DNA from 2 places in the Paenibacillus sp. FSL P2-0121 genome. Region 2 is predicted to be linked to the other one. Evidence: riboswitches for the same ligand, from Rfam matches in the RefSeq annotation. Region 2 holds a riboswitch; the other holds the start of a gene.
What was found. A riboswitch is a leader RNA that binds a small molecule or an ion and turns the genes downstream of it on or off. The one in region 2 is predicted to bind cyclic di-AMP.
Positions count from the first base shown of each region.

Region 1 (8,861 bases), 1.0 Mb from region 2:
GCATAGTCGTTTTTCTCATTCTTTAGGAGTATATGAAATTACACGCAGAATCATTTCGCAATTTGAGCGCAGCGGGTATAAGGATTGGATTCCTGAAGAAAGTTTGCTTACTTTGTGTGCGGCTTTGCTGCATGATTTAGGGCATGGTCCATTTTCACATTCTATAGAAGAAGCTTTTGAAATGAACCATGAGGATTGGACCTGCCGAATTATTTTGGAGGACACGGAGATCACCGAAATATTGCGTGATGTGGAGGAAGATTTTCCTCGTAAAGTAGCCTCAGTTATCTCTAAGACATATGAGCATGAAATTGTTGTCAATTTGGTTTCCAGTCCGCTGGATGCTGATCGTATGGATTATTTGCTGCGTGATGCGTACTATACAGGTGTAAACTATGGAACCATCGACATTGATCGGATTTTGAGAATGCTTCGTCCTTATAATGGGCGGATTGTAGTAAAAGAATCAGGTATGCATGCCATTGAAGATTATTTAATGTCGCGTTATCAAATGTACTGGCAGGTATATTTTCATCCGGTGACGCGCAGCTCTGAAATTATTTTGCGTCAAATCTTCCGTAGAGCTAAAGAATTGTTCCAAGAGGGGTACAAATTTCGCTTTATGATCGCTCCGCTGGAAGATCTCTTTCGAGGAGAAGTAACAGTGAAACAATATTTAATGCTTGATGAGGCACTGATACAGACTGCTTTTATGCAATGGACACTTGAAGAAGATGAGTTATTAAGCGACTTGTGTACCCGTTTTATTCATCGTAAACTGTATAAATATGTAGAGATCGAGAATTTGGATACAGATATGATTACGGAAATCCGCAGCAGTTTTGCGGGAGCGGGACTTAACCCAGAATATGACTTAGAGATTGATTATCCGACAGATTTGCCTTATGATGTGTTCCGTCCAGGAGCAGCCTTCGACAATAATCAAATTTTACTGCTTGATCGCAATGAGCAATTGCGGGAAATTTCAGAGGTATCGGATATTGTGCGCTCAATAAGCGGAATTCATCGTGGCAGATATCACCTATATTTCCCACAGGATAAGCTGAAAAAAGCCCTTACACGGTTGCCCTCTTCTGTAGCAGAGATTTTTGCAAAATAATACAAATATTTATGGAACTATTGATAAAAACAACAAGGAGTGAGCTTTAAAATGTATCTGTTCGACACACATACACATTTAGATGCGCCTCAATTCGACGAGGATCGCGAGGAAGTTATAGCTCGTGCAGTAGAGGCCGGAGTTAGCAAGATGATCAATATAGGATTTAATCGGGAAACGATCCCTTCAACGATGAAGCTGGCTGAATCTTATGATTATATTTATGCAGCGGTGGGCTGGCATCCACAGGATGCGATTGATATGAAAGAGGGGGACCTCGATTGGATCGCCTCTCTTTGCAGCCATGAGAAAGTGGTGGCCATCGGAGAGATTGGGTTGGATTATTATTGGGATACCTCTCCCAAGGATGTGCAGCAGGAGGTCTTCCGCAAACAAATTGGACTAGCCCGTGAACTAAAAATGCCAATCTGCATACATGACCGTGATGCCCATGAAGATGTCGTACGGATTTTACGGGAGGAAAAAGCAAATGAAATTGGTGGCGTAATGCATTCTTTCTCAGGCAGCTGGGAAACCGCAAAAATGTGTCTAGATCTAGGATTTCATTTGTCATTTGGAGGACCGATCACGTTCAAAAATGCCAGAGTGCCTAAAGAGGTGCTTGCACAGACGCCATTGGACCGATTATTGATCGAAACAGACGCTCCATATTTGACTCCACACCCCTTCCGAGGCAAGCGAAATGAGAGTGCTCATGTGAAGTTAGTAGCAGAGGCTGCGGCTGAAATTAAAGGGTTAACATGGGAAGAATTGGCTAAAATTACGTATGCGAACGCACTGGAACGATTTGGGATTGTCTGAAAACAGGAGTAAAACGGGTGAAAAATAGAGAATGGCCGATATATTAAACTTTTTTAATATAAAAACGGCTGATTATTACAATATTTTAACCATATATTTGCGTAAACGTGGTTGAATCGTCCTTTACAACATGCATCAAAACAGGATATCATCTTTTCAGTGATGTGAGCTGTTGTTATTGTGACAGCCATTGATTCATGGATCGTCTCGCTGAGTCTCCGTATGGAGAACGGGGGAACCAATATTGAACTGCCGCATGCCTGTATCTTGAATACGACTAGGAATTGCCGCAGAACAATATTTGATTTCTTCACGTGGTCTTTGGGGTGAATTTAAGGGCAACCGCCGTGAGCGGGTGACCTGAAATAGGGCGTCTCTCTTTCGTCCGAACCCGACAGCTAACCCCGTAAGCGCAAGTAAGAGAGGCAACCTCGTGCACAAACATTCCCGCGTATTCTGACATCGGAGAAGCCACGAAAGAGTCCTCAAGAGAACTCTTTTTAGGCTTCTTTATTTTTGAATAAACTGAATGTTGCCCGCATACTGTTATATAACAGGTGTGGGAGTAGCTGTGCCGAGCAGGCGATCCATGAGCAGGAGACGCTAAGTTAATACGTGCGTATCCTGTGACAATCTCAAATAGTTTCGTCAAAGAAATTCAGTCCTCATGATATACAAATTGACGACGAGGCTATGTAAGGAGGATGGAGAGAATGGGCTTATTCCAACCAGAGGTATCCCATGATTCGCAGTCATCCAGCAGGTCTTTCGCATTACGGTGGGAGCAAGTAAATACTCGCGTACTTTTACTTGCAGGTGTGATTTCAATCGCAATCGCGCTGTTAATTCTGCTGTACGTACACGGTCAAAGTAATAAACAATTAGTTTTAGTAATAGACGGGCAAACACAGACACTTGAAACGCGAGAAGCACTTCTTGGTGATGTGTTGGAGAAAGAGCAAATTTCGCTGCAGCCGCATGATGAATTATCTTTAGGTCTGAGTGATGAAATAAAAGACGGTGACCGTGTCGTTATCAATCGTGCGCAGAAATTTAGCCTTACTGCGGACGGAGCAACAAAAACGTTATATACGACCGAAGACACTATCGGTCAAGCGATTGACAAACTGGGTATCAACCTAGAAGGCTATGATAAGATTTTTCCTTCGTTAGACACCACCATCTCTGCTGACATGGAGATTAAGATCGTTCGTATCAACAAGCAAACGGTACAGCGAACAACTAACTTACCTTTCCGTGTTATTAAGACAGCAGATCCCTCCCTTACTGTGGGAACAGTTAGAGTGGCACAGGCAGGCAAACCAGGCGTCATGGTTCAGCATATTGAAAAGATCTATCAAGACGGAGAACTGGCCTCTATGCGCATGATCGGCAAGGAAGTACAAACGGTAACAAAAGATAAGATCATTGCCGTTGGTACTAAAGCACTTCCTAAGCCTACTGTAGTTGCTAAAGCTACAACAACTTCCAAATCAAGCACTACCTCCAAAACGACTAAAGTTAGCGCTAAGACTAAGAACGTCACAAGCAAGGCTGGCGTAGACTTTGAGTACAAGAAGATGATTAAGAACGTCTCCATGACAGCTTATTCGTCAGAAGAGCCAGGGATAGGTACTAAAACTGCCTCCGGAACACGCGTAACGGAAGGTCGTACAATTGCAGTAGATCCGAATGTAATTCCTATTGGCTGGTGGGTTTATATCGATGGGCTTGGATTCCGCCGTGCAGAGGATACTGGCGGTGCCATTAAAGGCAATAAAGTGGATGTCTATTATGATTCCCTGAGCCATGCTCGTAATTTCGGCCGTAAATCACGTACCGTTTATGTGATTGGACCTGTGAAACCAGAGCTTAACTAGAACTGAAGCTTTTGCAAAAAATCCTTTGATAAGCTATAGTGATGATAACCGTTAAGGAACGCTGGATGATCATTTCGTTGATCGCAGAGCAACCGCTCATCACTTATACATTCTTTAACCAAAAGAAGAGGAGCGAATCCTCTTCTTTTTGCTTTTTTTGGAAGGAGTCAAGAAATATGATTAAGGAATTAATCGTCGTTGAAGGCAAAAGCGATACCGTAGCCATTAAGCGTGCTGTAGAAGCGGATACCATTGAGACAGGCGGCTCTGCTGTAAACCGGACTGTAATTGCTAAGATCGCGCTTGCTATGGAACGTAGAGGGGTTATTATTCTTACGGACCCGGACCATGCTGGGGAGCGAATTCGTAAAATCGTTTCAGCGAAGGTGCCGGGCTGCAAGCATGCTTTTATTCCAGAGAAGGACGCAACTCGAAAAGGGGATATCGGTGTAGAGAATGCATCGCCAGAGGCGATTCGTCATGCGCTGCGTAATGTACATACCTCTTTTGAAGGAGCACCTGCTTTGATTGGTATTGATGATCTTATGGCCGCTGGAATGCTTGTACACCCTCGGGCTGCTGAAAGACGTATGGCACTTGGTAATTTGCTTGGAATCGGATATTGTAACGGCAAACAGCTGTACAAGCGGCTGGCGATGTTTGGGATTACGCGGGAGGAATTTGCCGGGGCTCTCGCCCAAATTGATCAGGGAGGCATTACTTCATGAGTGGTAGAGAGGAAATTTCGACTCCAAAACGGACCAAAGAGATTATTCAACGTTATGGATTCAAGTTCAAGAAAAGCCTGGGACAGAATTTTTTGATTGATCAGAATATTTTGGACAAGATTGTAGACGCTGCTGGACTAGATAGCGATTCTGGGGCGCTGGAGATCGGGCCGGGAATTGGAGCGCTGACGGAGCGTCTGGCACTAACAGCGGGTGCTGTAACTGCCGTAGAGATTGACCGTAGACTGATTCCAATATTAAAAGACGTACTTTCCCCCTATCCCCATGTTAAGGTTCGTAACGATGATGTCCTCAATGTGAACTTGCAGGAAATGTTCAAGGAAGATTTCACCACTGTGAACAAGGTCAGTGTGGTTGCTAACCTGCCTTATTATGTGACTACTCCGATTCTGATGAAGCTGCTCGAAGAGAAGCTTCCCCTTGATAACATCGTTGTAATGATTCAGAAGGAGGTTGCGGAGCGTATGGCTGCATCTCCAGGTGGAAAGGAATACGGAAGTCTTAGCATTGCCGTGCAGTACTACAGCGAGCCTGAGCTCGTCTGTATCGTGCCACGTACGGTATTCATCCCTCAACCTAATGTGGAGTCTGCTGTTATCCGTCTGAAGGTTAGAGAGCATCCTCCGGTAAAGGTGGAGAGTGAGAAGCATTTCTTTGAAGTGGTTCACGCTTCTTTCACACAGCGCCGCAAGACGATTGCTAACAATCTGAAGGCTCGTTACTTCCCTGAACAAGGACGTGAGCAGCTGGAGGCTTTACTCGCAGAAGCGGGTATTGAACCGACCCGTCGCGGAGAAACACTCAGTCTTGAAGAATACGCCCGCTTAAGCGGTGTTTTGCTAGCCGCTGGAATTGAATAAGCAATAGGAAACGGTTGTTGTCTTAAGGACGACAACCGTTTCTCGTAGAAATATAAGGATGTTATTCTGGTGGAGCATTATACATTCTTATATTTTAAAAATATGTTGAGTTATGAACCAACTGAGGCCTTTGCCCATACGATGGGGTAGAGGTGGTGGTTGTAATGAATTTAGGAGACTTGGTCGTTCGCAAATCTTATGGCGGTGATTTAACATTTCGTGTAGATAATATTGTGCAGGATAGAGCCGTCATTAAAGGCACAGATTTCCGCCTGTTGGCGGATTCTCCTCTGGATGACCTGGTTCAAGTGCCTCCTACCCGAATAACGGAACGGGGACAGCAAGCACAGATCAAAGCGAAGGAATCACTGACACAGCTGCGGAAGGACCGTCAGGAGCAAAGTCAGCGGAGCGGGGGAACCCTAACAGAGGGGACATGGGCTCCACCGTCCAAGGAAGCTCCTTATTTTGAAGTGCCAGGTAAAGTACTGCATCTGGATGGCGATCCGGCATATTTGAATAAGAGCCTTAGCTTATACGAGCAGCTGCGGATTCCCGCTGAAGGGCATCATGTTCATGAATCTGCAATGGCTGATACGTTATACCGGCTGTTGCCCCGTGTACGCCCAGATATTGTAGTGATCACTGGTCATGATGGGGTACTGAAGCAACAGCATACTTACGATCTGTATAGTCTGAATAGCTATAAAAATTCGCAAAACTTTATAGCTGCTATTAGGGTAGCTAGGGAGTATGAGCGGAATTTTGATGCGTTGACTATTGTTGCCGGTGCTTGTCAATCTCATTTCGAGGCCTTACTTGGAGCTGGAGCTAATTTTGCCAGTTCACCTGGTCGAATTTTGATCCATGCTCTGGATCCCGTGTATGTAGCAGCAAAATCATCCTTTACTTCCATCAGGGATACTGTAAATCTTAGCGATGTTCTGAATAATACCATCAGCGGTAATCAGGGTATTGGTGGTGTTGAGACCCGTGGCAGCTTCCGCATCGGAATGCCGCGACTGCAGAATCTGTCGGCGCTAAAAGTGACACCATCAGCCATTTAAGCGGCAGAGATAGGTCTATGGTGTCAGGAATATAGGTAATTTGAATGGGTTGAATAGAATATCCGAAAGAAAGGGTGAGCGCTGAGCTTAACCCTTTCTTTTTTTCTTTGTAATGCCTATATTACAGATAACAAGGATATTAGTCCGGCGCTGATTTCTCGCAAAAAAATTCCGTTGACAACGAAATATGCATCAACTATAATTAATTATTTATTTGCTTTGACATTGTCCTGAAAAAGTTGTATAATGGACAAGAAAAGAGGTGGTCGTCAGGTAATGGCTAATAACGCGCTGTTGGAAATCAAACGCAGTCTTGAAGCTCACGTCGGTCATAAGATCACATTGCGTGCAAACGGAGGTCGTCGTAAAACCGTTGAACGCACAGGTGTCCTGGAAGAAACGTACCCTTCTGTATTTATTGTCAAACTGGATCAGGAGCAGCAAACTTTTAAGCGAGTCTCCTATAGCTATGCCGATATACTTACTGAATCTGTGGAAATCACAGTTTGTGAAGACGATGGGCAGATGCGGATTATGTATATTAAAGCTTAATGTTTCACGAACAGTCTCCCTTGGAGGCTGTTTTTTGTTTACGTTTTTTGGGACAAATATTTGGTGCATGATCCGTGTGCTAAGCAAGCATACTAATTGGGCAACGGGTTAATCATTTATTTTCATAAGGGAGGAATTCCGTAATGAGCCGCAGAAAACGAGGCATGATGTCGGAGGAACTGAAGACAGAGTTAGCCAAGGAGCTGGGTTTTTATGAAACCGTGGAACGTGAGGGCTGGGGTGGAATTACAACTCAAGACGCTGGCAACATGGTGAAAAAAGCGATACAGCTTGCTGAACAGGCTGCGCGGAAATCTTAAATTTTAGGCTATAAAGTGAATATTACTGAAAAAGGGTGCGTCTAAATGGCGACACCCTTTTATTATTGGACTTCATTAGAAGTTTCTCATATAATATGTTAAGTTGTTTTTACGGGAAAAGCTGAAGGTGGGTGAACGCCTTGAAAATGTATGAAAAGGCACCAGCTAAAATTAATTTGATGCTGGATGTGCTGCACAAACGTGCTGACGGTTTTCATGAGGTGGAAATGATTATGACCATGGTAGATTTAGCAGACCGCTTAGAGCTGTCTGAGCTGCCAAGGGATACTATTATAATATCAAGTCAGGCTGGTTATATTCCCCTGGACGAGAAAAATTTAGCTTTCCAGGCGGCAAGGCTTATTAAAGACCGTTATAACGTGAAGAATGGGGTACATATCCATCTGGATAAAAGAATTCCGGTTGCGGCTGGCCTGGCTGGCGGCAGCAGTGATGCCGCAGCTACGCTACGCGGTCTAAACCGTCTGTGGCGTCTGGGTATTCCTGCGCAGGAGCTACAGGAGCTTGGCGCTGAGCTGGGTTCTGATGTACCTTTCTGCGTCACAGGCGGCACAGCCTTGGCTACAGGACGAGGCGAAAAGCTGACACCAATCAATAACCCGCCACAATGCTGGGTTGTGTTGGCGAAACCACCGATCAATGTATCGACTGCAGAAGTGTATGGACGCGTTCGGAGCAATAATATAGCGGTTCATCCTTCTGCTCGAAAGATGCAGCAAGCGATAGAAGCTGGAGACTTTGGGGGCGTGTGCAACCATCTGGGCAACGTGCTTGAGGATGTTACCCTAAAGCTGCATCCAGAGGTTCAGCAGCTCAAGGAAGCGATGATAAAGCTTGGAGCAGATGGCGTACTGATGTCAGGCAGCGGACCTACCGTATTCGGGTTAGTGTCCAAGCAGTCTAAAGTAGCAAGGATTTACAACGGACTGCGAGGGTTCTGCAAGGAAGTCTACGCAGTGAGATCACTGAATTAGTCTGCTTCTCTTGTGTAAACCCGTACAAAAGTGATATATTTTTCTAAAATATTCGGTTTTGGCGAGGAGCATTCCGTGAAGAAATTAAAAAGAAGCCAACGTTTGGTAGACATGACTCAGTTTTTACTTGAGCGGCCGCATGAACTACTGCCGCTGTCTATATTTGCCGATCGCTATGGAGCGGCTAAGTCCTCCATTAGTGAAGATTTGGCAATCATAAAAGAAGTATTTGAAGGTGAAGGCATCGGAGAGCTGCAGACTTTAGCTGGTGCAGCGGGTGGAGTACGTTATATCCCGGTTATGCCTAAAGATATGGCGCTTACCTTTGTGCAGCGCTTATGTGTGCAGCTAGAGCAGACTGACCGGATATTGCCTGGCGGTTATTTGTATATGTCGGATCTACTTGGGTTGCCGTCTTTGATGGAACAGGCGGGTAAGATCATCGCAACGGCCTTTTACGGATCGGAAATCGATGTGGTGATGACCGTTGAAACGA
Region 1 is NZ_CP150245.1:39,951-48,811, forward strand. Features, by position in the region: gene MKY54_RS00180 (HD domain-containing protein) at 1-1,120, shown strand, start outside; gene MKY54_RS00185 (TatD family hydrolase) at 1,172-1,942, shown strand; cyclic di-AMP (ydaO/yuaA leader) riboswitch at 2,141-2,370, shown strand; gene MKY54_RS00190 (3D domain-containing protein) at 2,656-3,822, shown strand; gene rnmV (ribonuclease M5) at 3,999-4,550, shown strand; gene rsmA (16S rRNA (adenine(1518)-N(6)/adenine(1519)-N(6))-dimethyltransferase RsmA) at 4,547-5,431, shown strand; gene yabG (sporulation peptidase YabG) at 5,596-6,498, shown strand; gene MKY54_RS00210 (Veg family protein) at 6,775-7,050, shown strand; gene MKY54_RS00215 (small, acid-soluble spore protein, alpha/beta type) at 7,194-7,370, shown strand; gene ispE (4-(cytidine 5'-diphospho)-2-C-methyl-D-erythritol kinase) at 7,511-8,365, shown strand; gene purR (pur operon repressor) at 8,441-8,861, shown strand, end outside.
Region 1: another riboswitch for cyclic di-AMP. It lies ahead of MKY54_RS00190 (3D domain-containing protein); the one in region 2 lies ahead of MKY54_RS26345 (alpha/beta hydrolase).

Region 2 (8,861 bases):
ATCGTCGATGGAATGTCCGCCCACAAGAGTAGCTCCTGCTTCCTGTACTTTATCCGCTGCACCGCGCAAAATGTCACCGAGAATGCTTTTATCTAAAACAGAAATAGGGAAGGCCACAATATTAAGCACCGTAAGCGGCTTTCCACCCATCGCATAAATATCGCTTAATGCATTGGCTGCTGCAATTTGACCAAATGAATAGGGATCATCCACGATCGGCGTGAAAAAATCAACAGTTTGCACTAACGCTAATTCATCACTTAAACGGTACACCCCTGCATCATCACTAGTGTCCAGACCTACAAGTAGATCCGGGTTAGGAACAGTTGGTGGCAGACTGCGAATAACCTGCATGAGATCAGCGGGACCGATTTTGCAGCCGCAGCCCCCTTTTGAAGATAATGAAGTCAGTTTTATAGTTTCAGCTTGAGACATCATGACTCAGCTCCTTTAGTATGAATTATCTTAATCTTACACGAGTAGATCGCATTGTACAAAATGCAAGAGTAGCAGATGCGTTGCTTACTACGCCTCCTTCTATACACTTACCTTCACTACTTAGGGCCTACTGTTCTTTCCCACGTCGGGTGAGCTATATTTGGTGCTGTGGTAGGGTAGGGACATTAAGTAGCGTTCTAGGTACAATATGCTTGTAAATGTTCAACATCCATCGGTTAGTAAAATAACCAAAGGCTGGCTCATTCGTAGATTTCACTACGGATAAGCCAGCCTTTAATTGGATGTCCATTATATTAGGGAAATCCTCCCTAAAAACATCCTATTATTAGGGAAGTTTTCCCTAATCCATGTTCTAGGAGCCATAATCTCCTTCACTTTAGGGAGAATTCCCCTAAAGTTCAACCCAAAAGGACGTCCCATAGCCAGCTCGTGCTCCCTGGCTATGGGACGTCTTTTTTCTCACTTAAACGCTTCGCTTGTGAAGGTCTCCCAATAGATCAGCTAATCTGCTGAGTACCCTGCTGCTTCTCTAAGAAACGTTGAAGAATCGCATTGAATTGCTCCGGTTGGCACAGATTACTTGGATCTAATGCGTTCGGAATAATCGCCAACTGCGCATGTGGCAGCTGAGACACCATTTCCTTCATACAATTCACTCCAAATTCATTGAAGTCCCCTACAATACATAAAGCGGGACGTTTAAAAGCCTTTAAACATCTGGTGTAATCAACATGGCTCGTAGCCAGCCTTTGCCGATATAGCTCCCGGGGACGTTTGTCCAGCAGCCCTCTTCTAATCTCATTGTAGGCCAGACTCCAGCGCTCTCGGTACATCATCCGAATCGAAGGCAACACCAGCTCGCTTGGGAGATAATACATTAGTAAACTGCAATATGCTGCCATAGTTTGTATTTTCCCTACTATTGTTGATCCGTGAGTCCTACAAAAGCTATCCGCGACCACAATGGCTTTTACACGCTCAGGATATTGTTTGGCAATATGCTGAACGACTAAGCCACCATAGGCGATTCCTACAAAAACTGCTTCACGGATACCTAGGTCATTCAACAGCATAATCAGATCCAGACATTGCGTCTCAATAATCTCATGTGGGGCCTCCAGCAGTTTACCAGACTTGCCATTCCCCCGTAAATCGCACAAAATCACTTTATATTTATCGGAAAAATACTCCAGCTGTGGTTTGAACATACTGTGTGTTAATCCATGTCCATGGATAAACACAACCGGAGTGCCAGTTCCATTGATTTCATAATAGAGCGAAGTTCCGTTCAGTTTAGCGATAGGCAAAGGTAACACCTCTTTCATAATAAATTCTACGACTATATCTGCTTAAAAACGCAGCAAAAAACCACAGAGGGATTCTCTGTGGCTATTCATCACTAAACACGCCATTCATCCTCTCTCCATACGCTTACGAGGTTAGCTGTCGGATTCGGGCAGTGAGAGTTGCCCTACCTGCAGGGATGCATATTATGCACCCGGAACAGGATTCACCCCATAACCAGTGCCGACTCTCACATCGGCTGCCAGTTGTTGGTTCCCCCGCTTTCCAGAAACGGAAATTAAGCGGATTGCTTATGTAATTGTAAATTTAAGATAATTCTCAGTTCTGAGATGAATCATACTCTTGTAAGGTTTTCTTGTAAAGGAGGGCTCTGGTCAAAATAATGTTGAAAGCAATGCTTTTCATTTCATATTAAGCATACTCTTCATTTTCTCTTTCTTTTGCTCTTGTTTACTCGTTTTCTTTAGAAAAACAGCTCTGAAGCAAGCGAAAAAGGGGGTGATTCACCAGTACTTTCCTATTTAATAAGAAACGACAATCTTCAATACCAATATTGGGCCAGTTTCTGTACCTTGGGGTGTTCGTCGTTTCTATGTCCCCGATCCGTTTGGCAAGCTTGTTAATATTATTTCACATGAACAGCACGAATGATTTCATAAAAAAGAAAAAAGCTAAGCAGAATCAGAGATATCCCCTTGTCCACTTAGCTTCCTTTTACAATACTATGGCTACAAAAGATCGGCGTTTTTCAATGCATGCTCCCAGCTTGGAAAAAAGAACAGCGCACTTCTCATAAGCTCTGGGTCGCTTTGCTTTACTTGTTTTTTACTGATCGAGCTTCCGTCGCTTTGCAGCTTTTTGATCCGACTTAATACTTCATCAGCCTCCAAAGGAATTTCCATTGAAACACTCCTTTCTCAGTGACCTGTTTCCCTTCATTTTCTCCATAATATGTTTATTTATTCCGTACTCTTAATTTCCCCAGATTAAACCATCTGATAGATGGGTTGTTCAGCAATGAACCGGGTAGGAAGCATGGGATATTTGTCTGCTAAGATTTCAGCTAAATATTTCATCCCCGGCGCTTCACTCTCCGCATGACCTAACATGATGAGCGCTTTAGATCTGCCTTGGTGCCCTGCATCCCGCACATATTCCGGAGTCTCCCACTCTGGTCCTTCTCCAGCAATAATTAAATCAAGATTGTGATCATTAAAAAGTGGAATAGCCATCGTCCCGCCCCCTCTGTAACCTACTAATATCCCTATGCGTTTGCAGGACAGAGACAGGTCACCAGCAGCGCGTACATAAGAGATCCCTAGCTTACTTTTAATATACTGAGCAGCTTCCAGTACAGTCATGGCAGGAATAGTGAGAATCGTAGCAGCCGCTTGCTGCTCTTCCACATAGTCTGACCAATCCAGCTCTCGCAGCAAACCCATCATAATCCCATCTGGCTCTTGCCGATGCCAATAATCATGATAACGAAAAATAGCTATTGGGGAATGTCCGATCAGACTTTTTTTCGCATGATAAACCGGATCACCTTCTAACCACTCGTTCGCCGCATGATGGCTATAAAATACACCTTCATGCGTGATCAGCAAATTGGCTCCTAACGCTATTGCTTGCTCCACAATATTTTGTGTGGCAGAAAAGGCCGTAATAATCCCTGTGACTTCAGTTTTCGGTTCCCCTGGGTTCAGAATATCCACAGTCCCTTCTACCTGTTCCACAGTTCCCATTAAATCTTTCAAAATCGCTCTAATCGTGAGGCTCACTATCATCATCCCTCGGTTCAAAATCTAATAAATCTTTCTGCCTTTAAGATCCTCAATTCCGCTCTTGCGGTAAAAATACGTATTGATCCGATCTCTCCATTCCTGCGCATGCTCTGCTTGCTCTTCAAGACGTTGCTTCACTTGCACATACAATCCACTATCCATGCTGCCTTCAAGTGATTCCCATGTTGCTAGAAGCTGTGCAGCCTGCTCTGCCCCCTCGAAATGAGTATCGTAGATATGTTGTATAACCGTTTGCCCCGATTGCAGAACATGCGTGTATGGAACATGATGGAAGAACAGCAGCAGCTCTTCTGGACAAGACGCTAGATTCTCATAATTTGATGCATTAAGACCCATATACTGTCCGCTATACCCCGTTCCCGATTTGACTGAACGATCCACACCAATGCCCTTATGATCCGCATAATGGTACGTTCCCCACTTGGCGTATTCATATCCATCCACATTCGGCCCATAATGATGATCCGGATTAACCATCCAGCCCACACCTAATGGAGCTGTGTAAGATTCGTAAATCCTCCATGAGTCCATTAACATCCCGCGAATAGCAGCCACTAGACCTTCATCAGTGCCAAAGGTAAGGCGAATCCATTCCTCAGCGATTTCTTTTGCCGTCAGCTCCGGATTCCAAATTAATCTCCCATATCCATACAGATTGGCTTGAGCTAACCCATGCCCCGTCCAGTTCATGTCATCCCCAACATTAGTTACAGCAGCCACACCATTATATTTATTTCCCCACACCGATCCGTCCACAATATGTTTCACAAGCGTAGTTTGCCCTTTGGCATAAGTATTGAAATCAAGGACTTCTTTCCACTGTGGAACGAGATAACAGAGATGCCGCTGCTGCCCCGTATATTCTTGAGCAATCTGAAACTCCATCAGATGATTGGTATGTTCCAGTGCGCCAAACAACGGAGATACCGGTTCTCTGACTTGAAAATCCATCGGTCCATTCTTGATTTGCAGCACTACATTATCATTAAAACGGTCATCCAATGGTTTGAAATGATCATACGCTGCTCTGGCCCGATCGGTCTTACGGTCACGCCAATCCTGCTTGCAGTTATATACGAAACAACGCCAAATCACGATTCCGCCAAACGGCTCCAGTGCTTCTCCCAGCATATTAGCGCCATCGGCATGGTCACGCCCGTAAGTGAATGGCCCTGGTCGATTTTCTGAATCTGCTTTGACCACAAACCCGCCAAAATCAGGGATCACTCGATAAACCTCACCAGCCTTATCTTTCCACCATTGCCGCACCGCTGGGTCCAGTGGATCAGCTGTCTCCAATGCTCCGATCTGTATCGGGCTGGCGAAGTTAGCACTGAGGAATAGCTTAATTCCGTATACGCGGAATATTCCTGCAATTAACGCGATATCAGGCAAATATTGCTCCGTTATAAATAGAGATTCAAGCTCATGAACATTCACATTGTTAATCGAAATCGCGTTGATCCCCACAGAGGACATCAATCTGGCATAATCACGCAGCCGCTTTGTATCGTTAAGAAATTGATTGGACTCGTAAAAAAAGGACCGTCCAGCATAGCCACGTTCAATACTGCCATCAAAATTATCCCAGTGATTAATCATTCGCAGGCCGTTCACCGGATTCATAGACAAATTCAGAGCGTCTATCTCGCTTTCTGTTCCTATCAGCCGTAACAGATGGAATACGCCATACAATATTCCAACAGGCGTTGAAGCACCGACAGCGATACATTGCTCAGTAGCATTTGTACGTATAAGGAAACCTTCAGGACCCAGTGAATCGGTTCGTTCTCCTGCGAATACTCTACTAATTAATGGATTCCCCCCTTGGAAGGTTCCTATAACGATACACGGTCCTTCAGGTTTCGCTGTGAGCAGTGGCGCTTTGCCCAGCATAGAGGTCATCCCCTGTATGAATTCCGCGGCTGCCGCCTGAATCGTCTCGTTGTCCTCCGTTACTACCAACTCAACACACCAATCTATATATTGATTGTATAGAGATCCTGATTTCAGCTGACCATAATTGAGCCAAGCCTCATAAGCGGTATTTGTCATGTTTATTCCTCCCGTATAAATAACCCGCCCTGGATTGAAAAGGACGGGTTCATGATTCGCAAGCTTGAGCAGGTTACCCGCTCTATGATTTGGTGACAGCGTTAAGCAATTGGTGATACGCTGGCTTAGGATTATGCTGCTCATCGAATAGAAATGGCCAATTTTTCCGTCCCCGAACAGGGAAGCCGTCCAGCCATGTATAGTCATCCGCTGCTCCCCAGAAAGTGACTGAGCTAATCACGTCGCGGTATTCTTTCAACAGAGCAAACATCGCTTCATAGCGCTCTGCCTGCAGCTCGAGCAGTTCGGCAGGTGCAACCTTTAAATCCATTCGTTTGTCATCGAAACGGAACATGGACACATCCAGCTCTGTCAATTGGAGCTGAAGCCCTAAAGATGCATACTTCTCAATAGCAGCACGTATTTCATCTAAGTCCGGATCGTATAGATTCCAGTGGGCTTGCAATCCGACGCCATGGATCGGCACTCCTTGTTCCAGCAGCGACTTCACCATTTTATAGATTTTGTCACGCTTAAGAGGATTAGACTCGTTATAGTCGTTGTAGAATAATAAAGCCTTAGGATCGGCTTCATGAGCGAATTCAAACGCTTTGCCGATAAACTCCGGTCCGACAATGTCCAGCCACTTTGACTGGCGAAGAAGTTCTTCTCCTTCATCTGCAATAACTTCATTTACAACATCCCAAGCATAGATATCTTCCTTGTAACGCCCAACCACGGTCTGAATATGTGATTTGAGCCGTGCAAGCAATGTCTCTTTGCTTACACACCCGCCCTTCTTATCCTCAAACAACCAGTCCGTAGTCTGGTTATGCCAGACTAAAGTATGCCCACGCATAGCCATATGATGTTTTCGGGCGAACGCAACCAACTGATCTGCTAGTTTAAAGTTATAAATGTCTTCAAGCGGATGCAGACTTTCAAACTTCATCTCATTCTCAGCGGTAATGCTATTGAAATGATAGGCGAGCAAGTGCTCCTGTGATTGTATCGTCATCGGGTTAACGGCTGCGCCAATTTTGAAATCCTCAGCAAATATTGTTTTTAGTGCAGGTTCTGTGTAATCACTAGCTTGTCTCAACAAGTTCCCTCCTGACAAAAGCATTTATATCAGTATTCGAATAATTAAGACTGATAATCGAACCAATCGAAGTAGGCAGGCACCTCAGCCACCTTGCCATGACCTGTTGCATATAATCCGATAAGAACACCCGTAAATCCATTTCCTTTTACGGCTTGAGGAGATAATGGATACGCTGCTGCTGTTGATAGCTTATTCCACTCCTGCCCATCCAAAGAATAAAGGAAGCTGTATTCGGTAAGCTCAGCCTTAACTTTCAAATAAATTCGCTCGGCAGTAGTTGGAACCTCTGCCACTGTATGGGTTACTCCATCCATAGTCACATGAGCTGTAATCACTTTTTGCCCGTTTTTTTGAACAAGTCCAATTTCATAATGAGCATTCTCATCTAATCTGGCGCAAAGTCCAGCTTCCACATCAGCAATAGATGAAGGCATTTCAAGCAGCGTGCTCCATTCTGCCGAAGTATGCTGCTGTCTTCTGCCTACAAAAGCCACTTGGCCTACTTCACTGAGACCTGCAGATTGTCCTCGAAGAGATAACCATCCCTGTCTTTCGTTTAAGGACCAGCTTCCCTCAGCCGGATTCCGCAGAAAGGCTAATCCCAGCGGCAATACTTGATCATCAAAATCATATCTTCCACTAGTCTCAGGTTTTGGCGATTGACCAGGTACGCGTGAAACCTTCATTTCCAGTCCAACTGTGTCTTCATTATTATCGATCATCGGCCATCCGTCTTCAGTCCAGCTTACGGGAGCAAGGAAAGTCTCTCTTCCAAGCACAGTAAATTTTGCATCTACTAGTCTTACTCCAAGGAATACGGCCCACCAATCCCCGTTACGATCCTCAATCAAATCGGCATGCCCTAAATACTGAATGGGATTGTCAGTACCGCTGTGCGTCAATATCGGATGCGGCAATCGTTCAAACGGTCCATAAGGAGAGGAGCTGCGGCCAATGATCTCCCGATGTTCCTTAGCCGTTCCTCCTGAAGCCGTCATGATATAGTACATTCCATTTATTTTGTACAAATGGGGTCCTTCCGTCCAAGGTCCGCCATCCCCAGTCCAGATAACAACAGGTTCTGTTAACGCTGCTCCCGTAGCAATATCTATCTCATATTGGATGGCATGGGAGTCATAATCTGCCCCCTGCTGGGTGGTTACATATACCTTTCCATCCTCATCAAACATTAGGGAAGGATCAATTCCTCCATAAGGAATACTAATCGGATCTGACCACGGACCCGCAGGGTCCGTAGCCGTAACATAGAAATTCCCTTTCCCGTGTACTTCGGTCGTTATCATGTAAAACGTTCCTTCATGATACCGGATCGTTGGGGCAAATATCCCTCCAGAGCTCTTGCTTTTACGAGTATCCAGCTGACTTACACGATTGAGCACATGACCTATTTGTGTCCAGTGAATCAAATCCTGACTATGAAAAATAGGTACGCCAGGGAAATACTCAAAGGAGCTGCAAACTAAATAGTAGTCATCCTCTGCCCGAGTGATACTTGGATCAGGATAGAAGCCTGGAAGTATCGGATTCGTGTATGTGATTGAAGATGGGGTCATAATTTAACAGACAACCTTCCTATTACTTAATAGTGATTGCAAGCTCCTTATTCCTTCACGCTTCCTACATTTAGACCGACCACAAAATATTTCTGCATGAATGGATAAACTAGCAAAATTGGAACCGAAGCAACGATCGTAACGGCTGCCCGTATGGAGATTGGTGTAACCATGGCATGTACCGACTCCTGAGTCATCCCTGTCCCGTTATTTACACTAGGGTTACTGTTCGAATTCATAGTAGAGGATAGCAGCTTCATTAATTCATATTGCAATGTACTCAAGTTCTGGCGGGAAGAGGTGTAGATAAACGCATCAAACCATTGGTTCCACGCACCTACTGCAACAAAAAGGGCGATGGTAGCAAGAACAGGTTTACACAAAGGGAAGACTACTTTCATGAATATCTTGAATTCCCCGGCACCGTCGATTCTTGCAGATTCCATAAGACTTTCATGTAAGGTACCAATATAAGTACGGATAACGATCATATTAAATGCACTTACCATGGACGGGATTACATATACCCAGAACGAATTGAGCAAATGAAGATCCTTC
Region 2 is NZ_CP150245.1:5,983,613-5,992,473, forward strand. Features, by position in the region: gene selD (selenide, water dikinase SelD) at 1-435, opposite strand, end outside; gene MKY54_RS26345 (alpha/beta hydrolase) at 957-1,784, opposite strand; cyclic di-AMP (ydaO/yuaA leader) riboswitch at 1,872-2,058, opposite strand; partial or broken gene MKY54_RS26350 (glyoxalase) at 2,320-2,415, shown strand; gene MKY54_RS26355 (hypothetical protein) at 2,493-2,666, opposite strand; gene MKY54_RS26360 (Nif3-like dinuclear metal center hexameric protein) at 2,751-3,551, opposite strand; gene MKY54_RS26365 (alpha-glucuronidase family glycosyl hydrolase) at 3,570-5,624, opposite strand; gene MKY54_RS26370 (endo-1,4-beta-xylanase) at 5,707-6,726, opposite strand; gene MKY54_RS26375 (glycoside hydrolase family 43 protein) at 6,771-8,303, opposite strand; gene MKY54_RS26380 (carbohydrate ABC transporter permease) at 8,351-8,861, opposite strand, start outside.